DNA from 2 places in the Streptomyces sp. NPDC047841 genome. Region 1 is predicted to be linked to the other one. Evidence: riboswitches for the same ligand, from Rfam matches in the RefSeq annotation. Region 1 holds a riboswitch; the other holds the start of a gene.

Region 1 (4,515 bases):
TGGCACTCCCCGGCCGAGGTCCGCGCCTTCAGCAGCCCGTCGTGCCAGGTGGCCGCGCCGCGCGTGGCGGTCCAGGGATCGCCGAGGTCGCTCGGGCCGATCAGCGCGGCCTGCGCCTGCTCGTCGCTGAGCGAGGAACCGCCGGCCCGCGCGGACGGCCGGGGCGTCGGGGCGGGCCGGTCGAGCGTGGGCAGGGGGTGTGGCGCGCTCGCCGGGTGGTTGAGGCCGAAGGCCGCGCAGGCGCCGGCGGTCAGCAGGCCGGCGCCGGTCAGGGAGAGGGTCACGGCACGGGGGAGGTGGGGTATCTCGGGGGACATCGGTGCCTCCTGGGCTGCGGGCGGCCGGGGTGCCTGGTCTCACGGCACCACCGCCCTGACCTGCGCACCAACGCTCCGGGCCGTACGGGTGAGGGGGCGCCGGGGAATCCGTGGCACGGCCCCCGCGGGGCCGGTGCGGTGCCGTCCGCAGTGCGCGCCCTGTGCCCGTCGGGCACGACGGCGCCGCGGACCGTCCCGGCGCGCTGCCGCCCGACCGGTGGCGGTGACCCGCGCCCGGGAGGCGGGGCGGGGGACCGGGCCGAGGGACCGTCCCGGGACGGGACTGATCTAAGGTCGGCACGACGGAAGGAGTCCGCCGTGGACGGTCAGCCCATTCCCGTGATCATCGACTGCGACACCGGCGTCGACGACGCCCTGGCCCTGCTGTTCGCCGTGCGCCACCCCGGACTCGACCTGCGGGCGGTGACCTGCGTCGCCGGGAACACCGACGTGGACGGGGTGGTCCGCAACACCCTCACCGTGCTGGAGCAGGCGGGCGCCCCCGCCGTCCCGGTGGCCCGGGGTGCCGAGCGCCCGCTGCTGGAGCCGGCCCGCCCGGCCCCGGTGCACGGCGCCGACGGCATGGGCGACCTGGGCCTGCCCGCGCCCACCCGGACCCCGGTGGACATCGACGCCGTCAGCCTGCTGCGCCGGGAGATCCTGGCCTCCCCGCGCCCGGTGACGCTGATCCCGACCGCGCCGCTCACCAACATCGCCCTGCTGCTGCGCACCCACCCCGAGGTGACCCGGAACATCGAGCGGATCGTGTTCATGGGCGGGGCGGTGGCCACCGGGAACGCCACGCCGGTCGCGGAGTTCAACGTCTGGCACGACCCGGAGGCGGCGGCGGTCCTGCTGACCGCCGGGGTGCCGATCACGATGTACGGCCTGGACGTCTTCCAGCAGGTCGTGGTGGACAGCGCCGAGGTCCACCGGCTGCGCGCGAGCGGTGAGCCCGGCACCCGGCTGGCCGGTGAGCTGCTCGCCCACCGGCCGGCCCACCAGGGCGAGCCGCCCCAGGCGGAGGAGGCGGGCGGCCTCGGCGACGCGGGCGCGGTGTGCGCGGTCGCCGACCCGCAGGGCATCACCACCCGCCGGCTCCCGGTCGAGGTCTCCCTCGCCCCGGGCCCCGCCCGGGGCCAGACGATCGTCGACCGCCGCCCCCGCCCCGGCGAGTCCGAGATCCACGAGGGCGGACGCGAACGCGCCCTGGTGGACGTGGCGTTGGAGGTGGACGCCGACCGGTACGTGAAGCTGTACCTGGAGACCGTCGCGCGGTAGGCGCTAGTCGGCGGCGGACGGCGAGACCGCCCAGCGCTCCTCGACCCGGGCGACCTTCCAGTACGCCAGCGCCGCCGCCCACACCAGGACGAACAGGCCGACGATGAGGTAGCCGACGTTGTCCAGGTCGAGGCCCGCGATCCAGCCGGTGATGTCGTCGTGCAGGCCGAACTTCTCGTGCAGGACGCCGACCAGCTCGATGGTGCCGATGAAGAAGGCGACCGCGATGGACAGGCCGGTGATGGCGAGGTTGTAGAAGACCTTGCGGACCGGGTTGGAGAACGCCCACTGGTAGGCGAAGTTCATGAACGTGCCGTCGAGGGTGTCGAACAGGCTCATCCCGGCGGCGAAGAGCAGCGGCAGGCAGAGGATCGCGTACCAGGGCAGTCCCGCCGCCGCGCCCGAGCCCGCCATCACCATCAGCGTGACCTCGGTGGCCGTGTCGAAGCCGAGGCCGAACAGGAAGCCGAGCGGGTACATCTGCCCCGGCCGGGAGACGGACTTCGTCAGCCGGCCGAGGACGCGGTTCATGAACCCCCGCGAGTCCAGGTGCGCTTCGAGCTGCTTCTCGTCGTACGCGCCCGCCCGCATCGCCCGGAAGACCTTCAGGATGCCCACCAGGGCGACCAGGTTCAGGGCGGCGATGAGGTAGAGGAACGTGCCGGAGACCGTCGTACCGAGGAAGCCGAGCACCTGGTGGGTGGTGGAGCCCTCGTTCATGACCTTCCCGGCCAGTGAGGTGCCGCCCGCGATCAGCAGCGCCAGCAGTACCACCACGCTGGAGTGGCCCAGCGCGAACCAGAACCCCACCGACACCGGCCGCTTGCCGTCGGCCATCAGCTTGCGGGTGGTGTTGTCGATCGCCGCGATGTGGTCGGCGTCGAAGGCGTGCCGCATGCCGAGGGTGTAGGCGGTGATGCCCAGCCCGACCCCGAAGACGTCGGAGCCGACCTTGTAGTGCTCGGGCGCGACGAGGACGTAGAGGATTCCGAACGCGACGACGTGCAGGGCGACGATCACCGCCAGCAGCCCCACCGTCTTGACGGTGTCCTCGCGTCGCCAGCGGAAAGAGACGGCATCGGCCATGGGTTCACGCTCCAGCACCTCGTGGATCACTTCGTGAGCTGCCGTGGCCGGTCTCCTGGCTTACGGGTCGTACGTCCGCCGTTCCTGCCTTCCCGGTCTGCGACCAGTGGCCCGGCGGTGCCGGACGGAACGGGAACTCCCCGATCACAGTGGCGAGGGCCGCGTCGACTTTCCATCGACTTCCCGAACACCACGGCCCGCCCACCGTAGAGGGGCACGCGGTTTCCTGCATAGCTGCGCACTTGCGCAGGTATCGAAGATCACAGAGAGGGGGCCTGCCAGACTGGCCCCATGCATCTCGTGCCTGCCGACCGAGCCGACCGTCGTTCCATCGACGGACACCGGGTCTGCGAGGCGATCGCCGCCATCGGTGAGGCGGGGCGCCTGCGCACCTGGGCCGACCGTTTCTCCCTGCTCGCCGACGCCAACCGGCTGGCGCTGCTGGTCGCGCTGCACCGCACCGGGCCGCTCGCCGTGTCGGACCTCGCCATCGCCACGGGGATGAACGACCCCGCCGTCTCCCAGGCCCTGCGGCTGCTGCGGGCGGCCGGGGTCGTGGCGGGGGAGAAGGAGGGGCGCGTGGTGCGGTACAGGGTGGTGGACGCGGACGTCCGGGGGCTGTTGGAGCACTGCGTGGGCTGAACGGCCGCGCACGGTTCCCTTTCCGGGCAATGTGGACGGATACAGATTCCGTACCGTCGTCCGTCCCCTGGGAGCCCGTATGGCAGACCTCTCGCCGGACCTCTCGTCCAGGAACCCCGACTGGTGGCGGCAGGCCGTCGTCTACCAGATCTATCCGCGCAGCTTCGCCGACGCCGACGGTGACGGCCTCGGCGACCTGCGGGGCATCACCGAACGCCTGGGCCATCTCGCCTCCCTCGGCGTGGACGCCCTGTGGCTGAGCCCCTTCTACCCCTCCGAACTCGCCGACGGCGGCTACGACGTCATCGACCCGCGCGGGGTCGACGAGCGCCTCGGCACCCTGGACGACTTCGACGCCCTGGTGGGCGAGGCGCACCGGCTCGGGCTCAAGGTGGTCGTGGACATCGTCCCCAACCACACCTCCCACCTGCACCGCTGGTTCCAGGAGGCGCTGCGTGCCGGACCCGGGTCCGCCGCCCGGGAGCGGTACGTCTTCCGGGCGGGGCGCGGCGCGCACGGTGAACTGCCGCCCAGCGACTGGCAGTCGGTGTTCGGCGGCAGCGCCTGGCGGCGGGTGCCCGACGGGGAGTGGTACCTGCACCTGTTCGCCCCCGAACAGCCCGACCTGAACTGGGACGACGAGGAGGTCCGCGCCGACTTCCGCAGCACCCTGCGGTTCTGGTCGGACCGGGGCGTGGACGGCTTCCGCGTGGACGTCGCCCACGGCCTGGCCAAGGACCTCACCGAGCCGCTGCGGGACATCGGCGGCATCGGCGCGACCGGCGAGCAGGCATTGCCGCTGGTGCCGCCGGGCAGCCACCCCTACTGGGACCGGGACGAGGTCCACGAGATCTACCGCGACTGGCGCAAGATCTTCGACGCCTACCGCCCGCCGCGCACCGCCGTCGCCGAGGCCTGGGTCCCCGGGGCCCGCCGCGCCCTGTACGCCCGCCCGGACGAACTCGGCCAGGCCTTCAACTTCGAGTACCTGGAGGCGCGCTGGGACGCGGAGGAGCTGCGGGACGTCATCGCCGCCTCGCTGGTCACGGCCCGGGCCGCCGGCGCCTCCGCGACCTGGGTGCTGTCCAACCACGACGTCGTGCGGCACGCCTCCCGGCTCGTGCTGCCGGCCGGCACCGACCCGGCCGCCTGGCTGCTGTCCGGCGGCGCCGCGCCCGCGATCGACACG
Region 2 (4,515 bases), on a different contig from region 1:
GCGGCGGCGCGGTCGTCGGGATCGGGGAGGTAGGTGTCCAGCAGGGTCAGGTAGAACTGGACGTGGACGGCTTCCTCGAAGAGCTGGCGGCTCAGGTACAGCCGCGCCTCTGGGGAGTTGATGTGCTTGTACAGCGTCAGCACCAGGTTGTTCGCCACGATCGAGTCGCCGGTGGCGAAGAACGCGACCAGCCGGCCGATGAGGTGCTGCTCTTCCGGCGTCAGCTTGGCGAGGTCGGCCACGTCGGAGTGGAGGTCGACCTCTTCGACGGTCCAGGTGTTCTTGATGGCGTCCCGGTAGCGCTCGTAGAAGTCGGGGTAGCGCATGGGGCGGAGAGTCAGCTCGAAGCCCGGGTCGAGCAGGTTCTGGGATCGGGTGGTCATTACTGGCAGGCCTCGCAGGACTCGGGGTTTTCCAGGGAGCAGGCGATCGCTTCCGGGTCGGTGGTCTGTTGTGCGGGGACGGTGGCCTGGGCGGCGCGGGCGATGCGGGTCGCGGGGCGGGAGCGCAGATAGTACGTCGTCTTGAGCCCGGACTTCCAGGCGTAGGCGTACATCGAGGAGAGCTTGCCGATCGTCGGCGTCTCCAGGAACAGGTTCAGCGACTGGGCCTGGTCGAGGAACGGGGTGCGGGCGGCGGCCATGTCGATGAGGCCGCGCTGGGGGATCTCCCAGGCCGTGCGGTACAGGGCGCGGATCTCCTCGGGGATCCAGGGGAAGTCCTGGATGGAGCCGCCCGAGTCGCGCAGGGCTTCGCGGGTGCGGGCGTCCCAGACGCCGAGGTTCTTCAGGTCCTGTACGAGGTAGGAGTTGACCTGGAGGAACTCACCCGAGAGGGTCTCGCGCTTGAACAGGTTGGAGACCTGGGGCTCGATGCACTCGTACACCCCCGCGATCGACGCGATCGTGGCCGTCGGCGCGATCGCGAGGAGCAGCGCGTTGCGCATGCCCGTCTGTGCGATCCGCTTGCGGAGGGCGTCCCAGCGTCCGGGCCAGGTGAGGTCGACGTCGTAGTGGTCGGGGTGGAGGACGCCCCGGGCGGCGCGGGTCTGCTTCCAGGCGGGCAGGGGGCCGTTGCGTTCGGCGAGGTCGGCGGAGGTCTCGTAGGCGGCGAGCATGATCCGCTCGGCGATCCGCGTGGAGAGGGCCTTGGCTTCCGCCGAGTCGAAGGGCAGGCGGAGCCTGAAGAAGACGTCCTGCAGGCCCATCGCGCCCAGGCCGACCGGGCGCCACCTGGCGTTGGAACGCCCCGCCTGCTCGGTGGGGTAGAAGTTGATGTCGACCACGCGGTCCAGGAAGGTGACGGCCGTGCGGACCGTCTGGTCCAGCCGCTCCCAGTCGATGTCCCCGGTCGTGGTGTCCACGAAGGCGCCGAGGTTGACCGAGCCGAGGTTGCAGACGGCCGTCTCGCCGTCGTCGGTGACCTCCAGGATCTCGGTGCACAGGTTGGAGGAGTGGATGACGTTGCCGGGTTCGGCGGTCTGGTTGGCGGTGCGGTTGGCGGCGTCCTTGAACGTCATCCAGCCGTTGCCGGTCTGGGCGAGGGTGCGCATCATCCGCCCGTACAGGTCCCTGGCCGCGATGGTCTTCTTCGCCAGGCCCGCCGCCTCGGCCCTGCGGTAGGCGGTGTCGAAGTCCTCGCCCCACAAGTCGACCAGTTCGGGCACGTCGGCGGGGGAGAACAGCGACCACTGCCCGTCGGCGTTGACCCGGCGCATGAACTCGTCGGGGATCCAGTGCGCGAGGTTGAGGTTGTGGGTGCGGCGGGCGTCCTCGCCGGTGTTGTCCCGCAGCTCCAGGAACTCCTCGATGTCGGAGTGCCAGGTCTCCAGGTAGACCGCTGCCGCGCCCTTGCGCCGGCCGCCCTGGTTGACCGCCGCCACCGACGCGTCCAGGGTCTTCAGGAACGGCACGATCCCGTTGGAGTGCCCGTTCGTCCCCCGGATCAGCGAACCGCGCGAGCGGATGCGGGAGTAGGACAGGCCGATGCCGCCGGCGTGCTTCGACAGGCGGGCGACCTGGTGGTAGCGGTCGTAGATGGAGTCCAGCTCGTCCCGCGGGGAGTCCAGCAGGTAGCAGGACGACATCTGGGGGTGTCGCGTACCGGAGTTGAACAGGGTGGGGGAGGACGGCAGGTAGTCCAGGCGGCTCATCAGGCCGTACAGGGACGCCACTTCGTCCACGGAGCGGGTCGTGTCGTCCTCCGCGAGGCCGCTCGCCACGCGCAGCAGGAAGTGCTGGGGTGTCTCCACGACCCTGCGGGTGACCGGGTGGCGCAGCAGGTAGCGGCTGTGCAGGGTGCGCAGGCCGAAGTAGCCGAAGCGGTCGTCGGCCGCGGGGTCGACCAGCGCGTCGAGGCGCTCGGCGTGCAGCCGCACGAACTCGGCGGTGCGGTCGGCGATCAGGCCCTCGCGGTGGCCGACCGCGACCGACTCGGTGAAGGACGTCACGCCCTGCGAGGCGGCCTCGTCCCGGATGGCGAGGGTCAGCAGCCGGGCGGCCAGCTTCGAGTACGCGGGATCCTCGGAGATCAGGCCGGCCGCGGCCTCCGTGGCCAGCTCCCGCAACTCCGCCTCGTCGGCCCGGGCGGACCGGCCCCGCAGCGCGGCGGCGGCCACCCGGCCCGGGTCGGCGTCGGGCAGGTCGGCGGTCAGCTCGGTCAGGATCCGCAGCAGCGCGGCACCGGGACCGTCGGTCTCCGGCTCGCTGACTGAGGCCGGGTCGGCTGGCGCGATGGTCACGTGGGGCTCTCCCTCGCTCGGCACGGGGCCTGGCGGGAGGCGGGGGCGGTCACGAGCGCGCACGGCGTCGCGTCCACCGGCCCATTCCACGAGGCCCGGACGTCAGAACCACCCGGGCCTGGACGGCCGGGTGCACCGCCGGCAGGTCTTCGGACTCGACACGCGTGCGGGGGCACACGGGTACACCGTTGCGGGACAGTTCCGGATTCGCACCGGATTCCCCTGCGACGACAGCGAGGACGAGCATACATCTAGTGCCGGGCTGCCATGTCACCCCCAGATGTAGTGTCGGCCCGGCCTCAGAGGGTCAACTCGTACGCGAGGAGCGTGAGGTCGTCCCGGCCCGGGAGGGGATTCCAGTCCCGCTCGGGGGCGCGGACGAAACCGAGGCGGGTGTAGATGCGGTGGGCGGTGTGCATGGTCCGCTGGGTGGACAGGACCACGCGCACGCAGCCCTCGGTGGCCCGCCCGCGCTCGACGCAGGCCCGCACCAGCGCCTCCCCCACGCCCCGGCCCCGGGCCGCGGGGGCGACCGCGAGCATCCTGATCTCCGCCTCCCCCGGGCCGGCGATGTCGGTCATGGGGCCGCCGGAGCGGACGAAGGTGACCCCGCCGAGGAGCACGCCGTCGCGGACGGCCACGAGGACGTCCGCGGCGGCGGCCCGCTTCGCCACGTCCCTCAGCTCGCCGAGGTACCAGTCGCTCTCGTCGAAGGCGAGGAGGCCGTCACGGACATAGGCCCCGGCGGTGATCTCGCCCAGGTCGTCGTACTCGCCGGGAGCTGCCCGCCGGATCACGAAGTCCATGACACCGAGTCTGCCCGAGGGGTGCGGCGCGGATTCCCGGGGATCCGCGGCGGTCGCCTGCCGGGTTGCGGGGCGGAATGCCCATGTTTTCATGGAAACAGGTGCTGTGTGGGGTCCTCCGTGCCGAAAGCTGGTCTCGGAAGGAGAACGCACCATGACGAGAATCGTCCGTCACCCACCGGGCAAGGAGCGACCACGCAACGCGCCGATGGCGACGCTGTACGCGCGACGGGCGTGGTGCCGGGGCAGGCGGTTCTTCCTGGGCTACTGGCACCACCTGACCATCAGGTCGGAAGCCCGGCTCGACACCACCCGCCCCCGCAAGTGGCGCAGATGGGCCTCGTACACCAACGTGAACCGGGTCGTGTGGGCCCTTGCCGCCCTCGCCGTCCTGGCGTGGGCCGGAGAGGGCGTGTACATCCTGATCTCGCACCGCACGACGCGGTTCGAGACGTGGCGGAACGGCAACCAGGGCTTCGACGACGTGCTCCGCTTCGTCGGTCCGGTGCTCTCCGCTTCGATCGCCGCCGCCCTCTTCCTGTTCTTCTGGTACTGGTGGACCAAGCGGCGCTACCTCGCGAAGGCGCGCAGGCACCCCCGCGATCTGGTGCCCACCGCCGGCCCCGACATCGCCGAGATCGTGGGCCGCGAGGAGATCGCCCGGGTCATCGCCCAGCGGCTGCGGCAGCGTGAGACCCGCAGGCCCTATGTGCTCGTCGGCGGTGTGGGCACGGGCAAGACGGCCGTCCTGGTGCGGCTCACCGAACTGCTCGCCCGGCAGCACGCCGTGCCCGTGCCGATCCGGCTGCGGGACGCAACCGGCGCCGATCTCAACTTCGAGCGCATGGCCAGGGAACGGTTCGCCGAGGAAGCACCCCGCGGCATCCTCGCACGCACCAAGAACGACCGGGTCTGGCAGCAACTGCTCGCCGACGACAAGGTGGTCGTCCTCGCCGACGGCCTGGAGGA

The links. A riboswitch is a leader RNA that binds a small molecule or an ion and turns the genes downstream of it on or off. The one in region 1 is predicted to bind cobalamin.
Region 2: it holds a riboswitch for cobalamin, as region 1 does, so the genes downstream of both, AB0947_RS21785 (ribonucleoside-diphosphate reductase subunit alpha) here and AB0947_RS11095 (HoxN/HupN/NixA family nickel/cobalt transporter) in region 1, are expected to answer to the same signal.

The regions. Positions count from the first base shown of each region.
Region 1 covers NZ_JBEYRP010000006.1:93,135-97,649, forward strand. The annotation lists gene AB0947_RS11085 (hypothetical protein) at 1-317, opposite strand, end outside; gene AB0947_RS11090 (nucleoside hydrolase) at 636-1,598, shown strand; gene AB0947_RS11095 (HoxN/HupN/NixA family nickel/cobalt transporter) at 1,602-2,684, opposite strand; cobalamin riboswitch at 2,712-2,894, opposite strand; gene AB0947_RS11100 (metalloregulator ArsR/SmtB family transcription factor) at 2,976-3,326, shown strand; gene AB0947_RS11105 (glycoside hydrolase family 13 protein) at 3,406-4,515, shown strand, end outside.
Region 2 covers NZ_JBEYRP010000012.1:222,202-226,716, reverse strand. The annotation lists gene AB0947_RS21790 (ribonucleotide-diphosphate reductase subunit beta) at 1-383, opposite strand, end outside; gene AB0947_RS21785 (ribonucleoside-diphosphate reductase subunit alpha) at 383-2,740, opposite strand; cobalamin riboswitch at 2,863-3,000, opposite strand; gene AB0947_RS21780 (GNAT family N-acetyltransferase) at 3,040-3,546, opposite strand; gene AB0947_RS21775 (ATP-binding protein) at 3,701-4,515, shown strand, end outside.